2 regions of the Qipengyuania sp. SM2512 genome follow, and region 2 is predicted to be linked to the other one. Evidence: riboswitches for the same ligand, from Rfam matches in the RefSeq annotation. Region 2 holds a riboswitch; the other holds the start of a gene.
What was found. Region 2 has a riboswitch for glycine ahead of gcvT (glycine cleavage system aminomethyltransferase GcvT). Riboswitches for the same ligand answer to the same signal wherever they lie in the genome.
Positions count from the first base shown of each region.

Region 1: linked by a shared signal. The riboswitch ahead of gcvT (glycine cleavage system aminomethyltransferase GcvT) and the one ahead of gcvT (glycine cleavage system aminomethyltransferase GcvT) in region 2 are both predicted to bind glycine.

Region 1 is NZ_CM143134.1:2,873,277-2,878,614, reverse strand. Features, by position in the region: gene ACQ5J0_RS14255 (amidohydrolase family protein) at 1-2,176, shown strand, start outside; glycine riboswitch at 2,293-2,381, shown strand; glycine riboswitch at 2,382-2,467, shown strand; gene gcvT (glycine cleavage system aminomethyltransferase GcvT) at 2,511-3,617, shown strand; gene gcvH (glycine cleavage system protein GcvH) at 3,622-3,993, shown strand; gene gcvPA (aminomethyl-transferring glycine dehydrogenase subunit GcvPA) at 4,002-5,338, shown strand, end outside.
Region 2 is NZ_CM143134.1:451,934-457,271, forward strand. Features, by position in the region: gene gcvPB (aminomethyl-transferring glycine dehydrogenase subunit GcvPB) at 1-451, opposite strand, end outside; gene gcvPA (aminomethyl-transferring glycine dehydrogenase subunit GcvPA) at 448-1,809, opposite strand; gene gcvH (glycine cleavage system protein GcvH) at 1,957-2,328, opposite strand; gene gcvT (glycine cleavage system aminomethyltransferase GcvT) at 2,333-3,535, opposite strand; glycine riboswitch at 3,588-3,692, opposite strand; gene metH (methionine synthase) at 3,864-5,338, opposite strand, start outside.

The DNA.
Region 1 (5,338 bases), 750 kb from region 2:
GGTAATCCCCTTTAGAATTTCCGATGAGCGCGAGGTGCGAAAGGCCTCGCGTCCGCAAGTCGAGGTGGCGCCCTCTGCATTCCGGACGAGGATGGTTCGCTTTCCGGCGGCTGCGGGTTTTGCCGGACCATTCGTGTTCGAACGCCTTGGGAAGCTTCACCTTCTTCGGAATGGGTTCGAGGAGCAGCTGACACGGCGCGATGGCCGGCAGCTTTTTCCTGCCGCATCTCCCGACGGACGCAAGATAGCATACGTCAGTTGGACTGACCGCGGTTTGGGGGACCTTGTAGTGAAGGATCTCGCCTCGGGCAGGGAGCGAACCGTGGCTGAGGCAGGGCATTATGCGAACCCACGGTTCGGGCCAGACAGTCGGATGCTCGCTTTCGAGAAGCGTCGTGCAGGTCGGCTCACGGACCCTTCCAACTCGCTGGATGCAGGCATTTACGTCGTAGATCTCGAAGGTGATCAAACCACCAGGGTCAGCGCCGAAGGCCGCAAACCGCACTTTTCCCGAGATTCCAAGCGCATATTCCTAGTCGAATTCGTCGACGGTCAGCTGGCTTTGACGAGCCGTCCCCTCTCGGGGGGTGACCGTCTGATCCATGCTCGCGGAGAGCTGGCGAGCGACTTCGAAATCGACCCGGCCGGCGAGTGGATCGTCTTTCAGGAGAACTACAGGGCCTATCTCGCGCCGGTAGTGCCGGGCGGAATCGCTCTGGATTTGTCAGCGGATACCAAGACGGTGACCGTCCGACCGGTTACCAGCGAATGGACATCATTCCCGACATTCGCGGCAGACGGAACATCATTGCTCTGGACACAGGCTGCCGATCTTCACTCGCTGCCGCGCGACCTCTTCGGTACGCTTGTGGAAGAGGCGATGGAGGGCACCAGCCATGTCGATGTTGGCAGGGACGTGAAGGTGTCTGCGCCCGAGGGCCGAATTGCCCTCGTCGGGGCGCGAGTGGTGACGATGACTGGAAGCGACGGAGGGATCATCGAGGATGGTGTGATCCTGATCGAGGGAAACAGATTGACCAAGATCGGAAGACGGGGCGAGGTCGTCGTTCCCGATGATTTCGAGGTCTTCGATGTAACCGGTCGCACGATCGTACCCGGATTCATTGATGCGCACGCTCACGGACCCATGAGCAATGACGGTCTGATTCCAGAACAGAATTGGTCCCTTGTTCAAGCCTTGGCTCTGGGCGTCACGACGTTGCACGATCCCGCCAGCGATTCGCATGACATCTTCGCGGCGGCGGAATTGCAGCGCGCAGGTGACCTGCTCGCCCCCCGGATATTTTCCTCGGGCAACACGATTTATGGTGCGAAGGCACCGGGCGCTTACGCCAGGATCGATGGCCTGGAGGATGCACTCGTACACGTGCGTCGTCTCAAGGCGGAAGGGGCCTTGAGCGTGAAAAACTACAATCAGCCCAGAAGAGAGCAGCGCCAGCAGATCCTTGAGGCGGCTCGCCGTGAGGGCATTCTGGTCGTCGCCGAAGGCGGCGCCCAGTACGCGCTGGGAATGACCCACGTCGTCGACGGCAATGCCACGCTTGAACATAACATTCCCCTGGAGACCTTTTACGATGACGTTCTCCAGCTCTTCGAGGGCGCGGATGTTAACAACACGCCGACGCTCGTCGTCACCTTCGGGGGACTCGCCGGCGACCCCTATTGGCGTCAGGCCACAAACCTCATGGAGCAGCCACTTCTGCAGGCGCACACACCGCCTGATGTCCTTCGTGCGGAGGGAGCTCGTCGCATTACGGCTCCCGAGGGATCGTTTGTCGACGACGAGGCTGCTCGAGAAGCCGCGAAACTTGCCGAGCGCGGCGTGCTCATCTCTAGCGGCGGCCATGGGCAGCAGGCAGGCATCTCGTTCCATTGGGATATGTGGTCGATGGTCCGTGGCGGCATGACGCCGCTTCAGGCGCTGGCCACTGGCACTGTAAACCCTGCCAGGGCGCTCGGCTTGGCTGCCGACATCGGCACGATCGAGGCGGGCAAGCTCGCCGACCTGGTTGTCCTGGAGGATGATCCCTTGACGGATATTCGCGCGACCGAGAGCGTCAACCTGGTCATGCAAGGCGGCAGACTTTTCGAGGCTCGCAGCATGACGCAGATTACGCCGAAGCCCCGAGAGAGATTGCCATACTGGTGGGAGTAAAGCGGGCAGTGTCGATGCAATCGATACTCGATGTTCCCGCAATGTCGTCCGCTATGGCCGTTGACAAAGTTTCTGAACGCGACGAGACAGAGATGGTGTATCGGATACTGGATCCAACCGATGCCGCAGGAGAGACCGGTCTTCAACCGGCGCCGAAGGAGCAACCGCCCCGGAAACTCTCAGGCACAAGGACTGCGGCTATCGGGCACTTCTGGAAAGAGGGTGGTGACACCCCGCCGAAGGAGAAAGCCCCGCGGCAAGCTCTCAGGCAAAACCGACAGAAGGGGCTGTGAGACGCGCAACTGCGCGTCTGATGGTTAGGAAGACAAGCTCAATGACGAACGATCAGAAGCCAGGAAAGCTTCCTCTGCATGATTGGCACTGCGCGCTGGGGGCCCGAATGGTGCCCTTTGCCGGTTACCTCATGCCGCTTCAGTATGAAGGCATCGTTCCGGAGCACGAGTGGACGAGGAACTCCGCAGGTCTCTTCGACGTGAGTCATATGGGTCAGCTGCGCATCACCGGTGATTGCGCGGCGGAGGATCTTGAAACGCTCCTCCCCGCTTCAATCTCCGGCTTGGCGAAGGGACGGATGCGTTACTCGCTTCTGTTGAACGAGGATGGCGGCATCCTCGATGATCTCATCGTCACGAACCGGGGAGATTACTATTCGCTCGTCGTCAATGGATCGATGAAGATGCAGGATATCGAGCATATCCGGCGGCATCTTTCCGCTGCGACTTCGCTTGAGTACGAACGGGAGCGCGCGCTGCTCGCGCTGCAGGGGCCGCTCTCACAGGATGTGTTAGAACAGATCGTTCCCGGGGTTTCCGATCTGGTCTTCATGACCGCTGGCACTTTCGATTGGGACGGGACGTCATTGTGGGTCAGCCGCGCCGGCTACACTGGCGAGGACGGTTTCGAGATAAGTGTGAAAGGCGATGACGCATCCCGTCTCGCCGATGCGATCCTGCGGGATGATCGGGTGCGTCCGGTTGGTCTTGGTGCGCGGGATTCGCTTCGTCTCGAGGGGGGCTTGCCTTTGTATGGGCATGATCTCGGGCCAGCGATCAATCCCGTATCTGCGGGCTTGAAGTTCGCGCTCTCGCCCAAGCGGCGTGAGGCAGGCGGATGGCTCGGCTATGATGCCTGCACTCGCATGATGAATGACGGCGTTGCGGAGCAGCGAACCGGCCTGCTGATCGAGGGACGTTTGCCAGCACGAGAGGGCGCGGCAGTCTTCAGCGGTGACCTCGAAGTGGGACGCGTCACGAGCGGCGGGTTTTCTCCCACTCTTAAGCAGCCCATCGCCATGGCGTATCTGAGTTTCGAATTCTCGAGCCCCGCACAGCCTCTGGAAATTGAGGTGCGAGGTCGGCGCATCGCTGCCCGAACGGTCCCGATGCCCTTTGTCCCCCATCGTTATTTTCGAGGAAATTAATTCCGTGACTAGATACTACACTGACGAGCATGAGTGGCTGGACCTAGCGGGGGATGTCGCCACCGTGGGAATCACGAACTATGCTCAGGAGCAGCTCGGCGACATCGTTTTCGTGGAGCTTCCAGAGCTAGGTACGAGACTTGCCAAAGGCGATGCAGCAGCGGTCGTCGAGAGCGTGAAGGCCGCGAGTGACGTCTTCTCGCCAGTGACGGGCGAAGTCGTAAAGCAGAACGGGGATCTCCAATCCGATCCGGGCCTCCTCAACGATGCACCGGAAGAGGCGGGCTGGATGTTCGCTGTAGCCATCGCTGAGCACGGCGAGCTCGAGGCGTTCATGGATGAAGATGCCTACAAATCCTTCTGCGACAGTCTCTGAGGGCGTAGATGCGCTACCTTCCTCTCACGGACCTCGATCGCGCCGCGATGCTCGAGAAGATTGGCTCACCCGATATGGATGCGCTGTTCGCCGACGTGCCGGAGGAGGCACGGCTGGTCGGACCTATCGAAGGCCTGCCGATGCAGGCCAGCGAAATGGTGGTCGAAGGCCATATGCGACGGCTCTCGAAGAAGAACCTTGCTGCTGGGGACGCGGCGTTTTTCTGCGGGGCTGGGGCTTATCGCCATCACGTGCCCGCATCCGTGGACCACATAATCCAACGCGGTGAATTCCTTACGGCGTATACGCCTTACCAGCCGGAGATCGCGCAGGGCACGCTGCAAATGCTGTTCGAGTTTCAGACGCAGGTAGCGCGCCTCTATGGCTGTGCGGTCGCCAATGCCTCGATGTATGACGGCTCCACTGCCTGCTGGGAAGCTGTGGCGATGGCGAGACGCGTCACGAAGAAGAACCTCGCCGTTCTCGGTGAAGGGCTGCACCCGCACTACGTCTCCGTGGTTCGAACCATGGCGAAATTTACCGGCGATTCCATCGCGGATCGAGCGCCAACGTTACAGGCATCGGCGGGTGAGGATGCGCTGATCGCGGAGATCGAGGCAAACGATCTTTCCTGCGTGGTGGTGCAGTACCCCGACATCCTCGGCCGCATACCCGACCTTGAGCGGATCGCCCAAGCCGCGCATGCAAAGGGCGCGCTGGTGATCGCGGTTAATACAGAACCCGTGGCACTGGGTGCGATTAAATCCCCCGGTGAATTGGGCGCGGATATCGTGGTGGGCGAAGGCCAGTCAATCGGCGTCGGCCTGCAATTCGGCGGGCCGTACCTGGGCTTGTTCGCAGTGCGCGACCCCAAGCATGTGCGACAGATGCCCGGTCGGTTGTGCGGCGAAACCACGGATGCCGAAGGCAAGCGCGGCTTCGTGCTCACTCTCTCTACGCGCGAGCAGCACATCCGCCGCGAGAAGGCGACGAGCAATATCTGCACCAATTCTGGCTTGTGCGCGCTGGCGTTCAGCGTCCACATGACCCTGCTGGGTGAAGAGGGCCTGCGTCGTCTTGCCGCCTGGAATCACGGGCTGGCATGCGAAGCTGCAGACGCGCTGGACAAGGTGCCCGGCGTGACGTTGCTGAACGATACCTTCTTCAACGAATTCACGATTCTGCTCGACCGTGATGCGCGCGAAGTCGCACGCGAACTTGCTGCTCGCGACATTCTGGGCGGCGTATCGCTTGGCCGCCTCTATCCCGAGGAGGACCAGCTAGCGCACGGTCTCGTGGTGGCGGTCACTGAAACTACCAGCAGCGAGGATATTGCGGTCCTTGC
Region 2 (5,338 bases):
GATTGTGCTTCATCGTGCAGGATCCGAGCGGAAACAGCCCGAGATCGATGGCGTAGTTCTGGCGGCTGAGGCGGGTGTAGTGGCGCACCGTCTCGGGCTCGGACAGGCCGGGCAGGCCGATCGGTTCGGAACGTTCGAACCCTCCTAAGCGAGACGCAAAAGCCCCTTCCCTCGAGGGAAGGGGTTGGGGATGGGTGTTCGGCGCCTGAGAGGCGGGCCCCCCCACCCCCGGCCCCTCCCCCGCGGGGAGGGGGGAAGCGGAATGCCCCTCGCCCGCAGAGAGGGCGGAGGTGAAATCGACCCCGGTGGTTTCGCTGTTGCCGATCTCGAAGATCAGCGGTTCCTCGAGCATCAGCGCGCGGTTGCCGGTGACCGTGGGGGGACCTTCCATCGAATGGTCGACGGTGACGGGGGTGCCGGGCTTCCAGCCCGAGGCGTTGGGGGCGTTCATGCCAGGGTCTCCGTGAGCGCGGCGCAGAGCGTGTCGATATCTTCCTCTGTGGTGGTCTCGGTGACCGCCACCAGCAGGCCCTCGGCGAGCGCCTCCGCCTGCGGGTAGAGCCGCCCGAGCGAGACGCCGGCGAGCACGCCGCGATCGGCGAGCTTGCGCACGACATCGCGCGCGTCGCGGCCCAGCGTCACCGTGAATTCGTTGAAGAAGCTCTCGTTGAGCACCTTGACCCCGGGAACCTGCGCCAGCTTGTCGGCGGCGATGCAGGCGAGGCGGTGGTTCTCCAGCGCCAGCGCGCGCAGCCCCTTCTCGCCCAGCAGCGTCATGTGGACGCTGAAGGCCAGCGCGCAGAGCCCGCTGTTGGTGCAGATGTTGCTCGTCGCCTTCTCGCGGCGGATATGCTGCTCGCGGGTCGAGAGCGTGAGCACGAAGCCGCGCTTGCCCTCGGCGTCCTGCGTCTCGCCGCACAGCCGCCCGGGCATCTGGCGGACATGCTTGGGATCGCGCACCGCGAACAGGCCGAGATAGGGCCCGCCGAACTGGAGCCCGACGCCGATCGACTGGCCCTCGCCGACGACGATATCCGCGCCGCATTCGCCCGGGGACTTGATCGCGCCCAGCGCCACCGGCTCGGTGTTGACCACCACCAGCAGCGCGCCCGCATCATGCGCCGCCGCAGCGATCCGTTCGAGGTCGGGGAGCCGCCCGAGGATGTCGGGATATTGCACCACGACGCAGGAGGTATCGCCGTCGATCCGCGCGATCAGCCCGTCGTCGTCGGGGCGCGCCTGGAAGGCCGGCGGCGCATCGGCGATGGTGTCGGCGGTGAACTTGGCCATGGTGCGGACGACCTCGGCGTAATGCGGGTGCAGCGCGCCCGAGAGCACCACCCGGTCGCGCCGGGTCACGCGCGCGGCCATCGCCACCGCTTCCCAGCAGGCGGTCGAGCCGTCGTACATCGAGGCGTTGGCCACCGCGCAGCCATAGAGCCGCGCGACCTGGCTCTGGAACTCGAACAGCATCTGCAGCGTGCCCTGCGCGATCTCGGGCTGGTAGGGCGTGTAGGCGGTCAGGAACTCGCCGCGCTGGATGATGTGATCGACGGTTGCCGGCACATGGTGGCGATAGGCCCCCGCCCCCAGGAAGAACGCCGCATCGCCCGCCGCCAGATTGCGCTGCGCCAGCCGCCGCATGTGTTTCTCGACCGCCATCTCGGATGCGTGCAGCGGCAGGCCGTGGATCGGCCCGTCGAGCTGCGCTTCGGCGGGGACATCGGCGAACAGCGCATCGACGCTGTCGGCGCCGATGGTTTCGAGCATGGCCGAGCGATCGGCGGGGGTCAGGGGGAGGTAGCGCATCGGAACTCCTTGTCCCCTCCCGCTTGCGGGAGGGGTGCGAGACTTGGGCCGCGACGCGGCCCTAGTCGCAGCGGGGTGGGCGTGTCGGGAAATGGGCCTTTGTCTTGCCCACCCCCGGCCCCTCCCGCGAGCGGGAGGGGAGAAACATCAAAGCTCGTCGCAGAAGCTCTTGTAGGCCTTGGCGTCCATCAGCCCGTCGAGCTCGACCTTGTCGGCGATGGTCAGCTTGAAGAACCAGCCGTCTTCCTCGGGGCTCGAATTGACCAGCGCCGGGTCCTCGTCGAGCGCCGCATTGGCTTCGGTCACCTCGCCGCTGATCGGGGCGTAGACGTCGCTTGCCGCCTTGACGCTCTCGACCACAGCGGCGTCCTTGCCTTTGGCGAGCTGCGCGCCGACCTCGGGCAGTTCGACGAAGACGATGTCGCCGAGCTGTTCCTGCGCGTAATCGGTGATGCCGACGGTTGCGGTATCGCCCTCGACATCGATCCATTCGTGTTCATCGGTGAAATAGCGGGCCATCGGGTCACTTCCCTCGGTAGTAGTTGTGGGGGACGAAAGGCAAAGCGGCGACCCTTGCGGGCAGACGCTTCTTGCGAACCTCGACTTCGACCTCGGTATCGACCTTGGCGAAATCGGCGGAGAGATAGGCCATCGCGATCGGATGGCCGAGCGTGGGCGAGAAGCCGCCGCTGGTGACGCGGCCGATTTCGGTGTCGCCCGAAAAGACCGTGGCGCCCTCGCGCGCCGGCAGCCGGCCTTCGAACACGAGCCCAACGCGGGTGTCGGCGCAGCCATCGGCCAGCCTCGCGGCGCAGGCGGCGTGGCCCATCCAGCCACCAGCCTCGCGGCGGCTCTTGGTAAGCGCGAAGGTGAGGTCGGCGGTCACCGGATCGATCTCGGCCGTGAGGTCGTGACCATAGAGTGGGAGCCCGGCCTCGAGCCGCAGGCTGTCGCGCGCTCCGAGCCCTGCGGGCCGCACCTCGATCTCGGCGCAGAGCCGGTCGGCGAGCGATTCGGCGAATTCGGCGGGGACCGAAATCTCGAACCCGTCCTCGCCGGTGTAGCCCGCGCGGGTGATCCGAAGCGGCCATTCGCCGAAGTGGTAATCGACCGCCTGCATGAACACGAGCTGCTCGGGCACACCGCGCATCACGCGGTTGAGCGCGGTCGCGGCGTTGGGGCCCTGCAGCGCGATCAGCGCCTGGTCGTCGAGATGGGTGAGCGTGATGTCGTCGTCGAGATGCTCGCGCAAATGGGCGATGTCGTCCCATTTCATCGCCCCGTTGACCACCAGGTAATAGGTCGGCTCGCCCCAATGGCCCTCGGTGCCCGCTTCCTCGTCGCCCGCGATCCAGGGGGTGACGTTGGTGACCATCAGATCGTCGAGAATGCCGCCCTCGTCGTTGAGCAGCAGCGAATAGCGCACCCGGCCGGGCTTCAGCGTGGCGATCGCGCCGGGGAGCAGCTTTTCCAGCTCCTCGGCCGCGCGCTCGCCCGAGACCAGCAGCTGGCCCATGTGGCTGACGTCGAACAGCGAGGCCTGCTCGCGGGTCCAATCGTGTTCGGCGACGATGCCCTCAAACTGGATCGGCATCTCGTAGCCCGCGAACTCGACCATTCGCGCGCCCTTGCCGCGATGCCAGCCATCGAGCGGCAGCTTGGCCGGCGCCTCGTCCGGACCATCGTCCGCGAAGTCTTCGGTGGGAAGGTCTTGGGCTTCGCTCATCATGGTTCCCGACTGCATGCACGGCCACGCCCCGGCGGGACGCGATCCGATCCATGCCCCCTCTGTCGGGTGACCTGAGAGACTGACCCGTGAATGGACGGGCTTACCCCTTCGGTGGCCGCCCCTTTAGGGAGCGACGCTTTCCAGAGTGTCGAAGAGGCCCGCGCGGTCCGTTGGCCTGAGAGTTTCCGGGGCGGTTGCTCCTTCGGCGCCGGGGGCCTGCCCGGCCCCGCGATCTCTCCCGCGCGCGCCCGCCGCAGAATCGCTCCCGCCGCCGACGGCACCGCCCTGCGCGATTGCGCCGTCCCGGTCAATCGAGATTGGCCGGTCAATCGAGATTGGGACGCAGCCAGCGCTCGGCGGTGGAAAGGTCCACCCCGCGCCGCGCCGCATAATCCTCGAGCTGGTCGCGGCCGATGCGGGCGACGCCGAAATAGGCCGCCTGCGGATGCCCGAAATAGAACCCGCTGACCGCGGCGGTGGGGAACATGGCGAAGCTTTCGGTCAGCTCGAGCCCGACGTTCTTTTCCGCCTCGAGCAGTTCGAACAGCGCGGGCTTGAGGCTGTGATCGGGGCAGGCCGGATAGCCCGGCGCGGGGCGGATGCCGCGATACTGCTCCTTGATGAGCGCGAGATTGGTGAGCTGCTCGCCGGGCGCATAGCCCCACAGATCGGTGCGGACATGCTGGTGGAGCCGCTCGGCCAGCGCCTCGGCGAAGCGATCGGCGAGCGCCTTGAGCAATATGTCCGAATAATCGTCCCTGTCGGCCTGGAAGCGCGCGGAATGCGCGTCGAGCCCGTGGATCCCGACCGCGAAGCCGCCCATCCAGTCGCCCGCGGGATCGATGAAATCGGACAGACAGTAATTGGCGCGGTCGCGGCTCTTCTTCACCTGCTGGCGCAGGAAGGGGAGACGAACCTCCTTTTCCTCCCCGGCCCCGCCGGGGAGGGGGACCACCCGCAGGGTGGTGGAGGGGTCGGCTTCGCTGCCGTTGGAAGATACCCCTCCACCAGCTTCGCTGCTCCCCCTCCCCATCGATGATGGGGAGGACAGGATGATATCGTCGCCCTCGCGGCGGCAGGGCCACAGCCCGCAGACCCCGCGCGCGGTGAGCCATTTCTCCTCGACGATCCGGTCGAGCATGGCCTGCGCATCGGCGAACAGGCTGCGCGCGCTTTCGCCGACCACATCGTCCTCGAGAATGGCGGGATAATTGCCGTGCAATTCCCAGGCGCGGAAGAAGGGGGTCCAGTCGATATAGTCGCGCAATTCGGCGAGCGACCAGTCGTCGTAGACATGGAGCCCCGGATGCAGCGGTGCGGCCGGCTTACCGGCGAAATCGGCGGGGAAGGCGCGGCTGCGCGCTTCGGCGAGGGGAAGCAGCTCGCTCTGTGTCCGGCCCGCGCGGGCCTCTCGCACCTGGACATATTCCTCCGCCGTGCCGGCGACGAAATCCTCGCATTGCGTGTCCGAGAGCAGCCGGCTGGCGACCCCGACCGCCCGGCTGGCATCGAGCACGTGGATTACCGGCCCGTCATAGGCGGGGTCGATCCGCAGCGCGGTGTGGACCTTGCTGGTGGTCGCCCCGCCGATCAGCAGCGGCAAACTCATCCCCGCGGTCTTCATCTCCTCCGCGACGGTGACCATCTCGTCGAGCGAGGGCGTGATCAGCCCCGAGAGCCCGATCATGTCGGCGTGAACCTCGCGCGCGGTCTCGAGGATTTTCGCCCACGGCACCATGACGCCCAGATCGACCACCTCGTAGCCATTGCACTGCAGCACCACGCCGACGATGTTCTTGC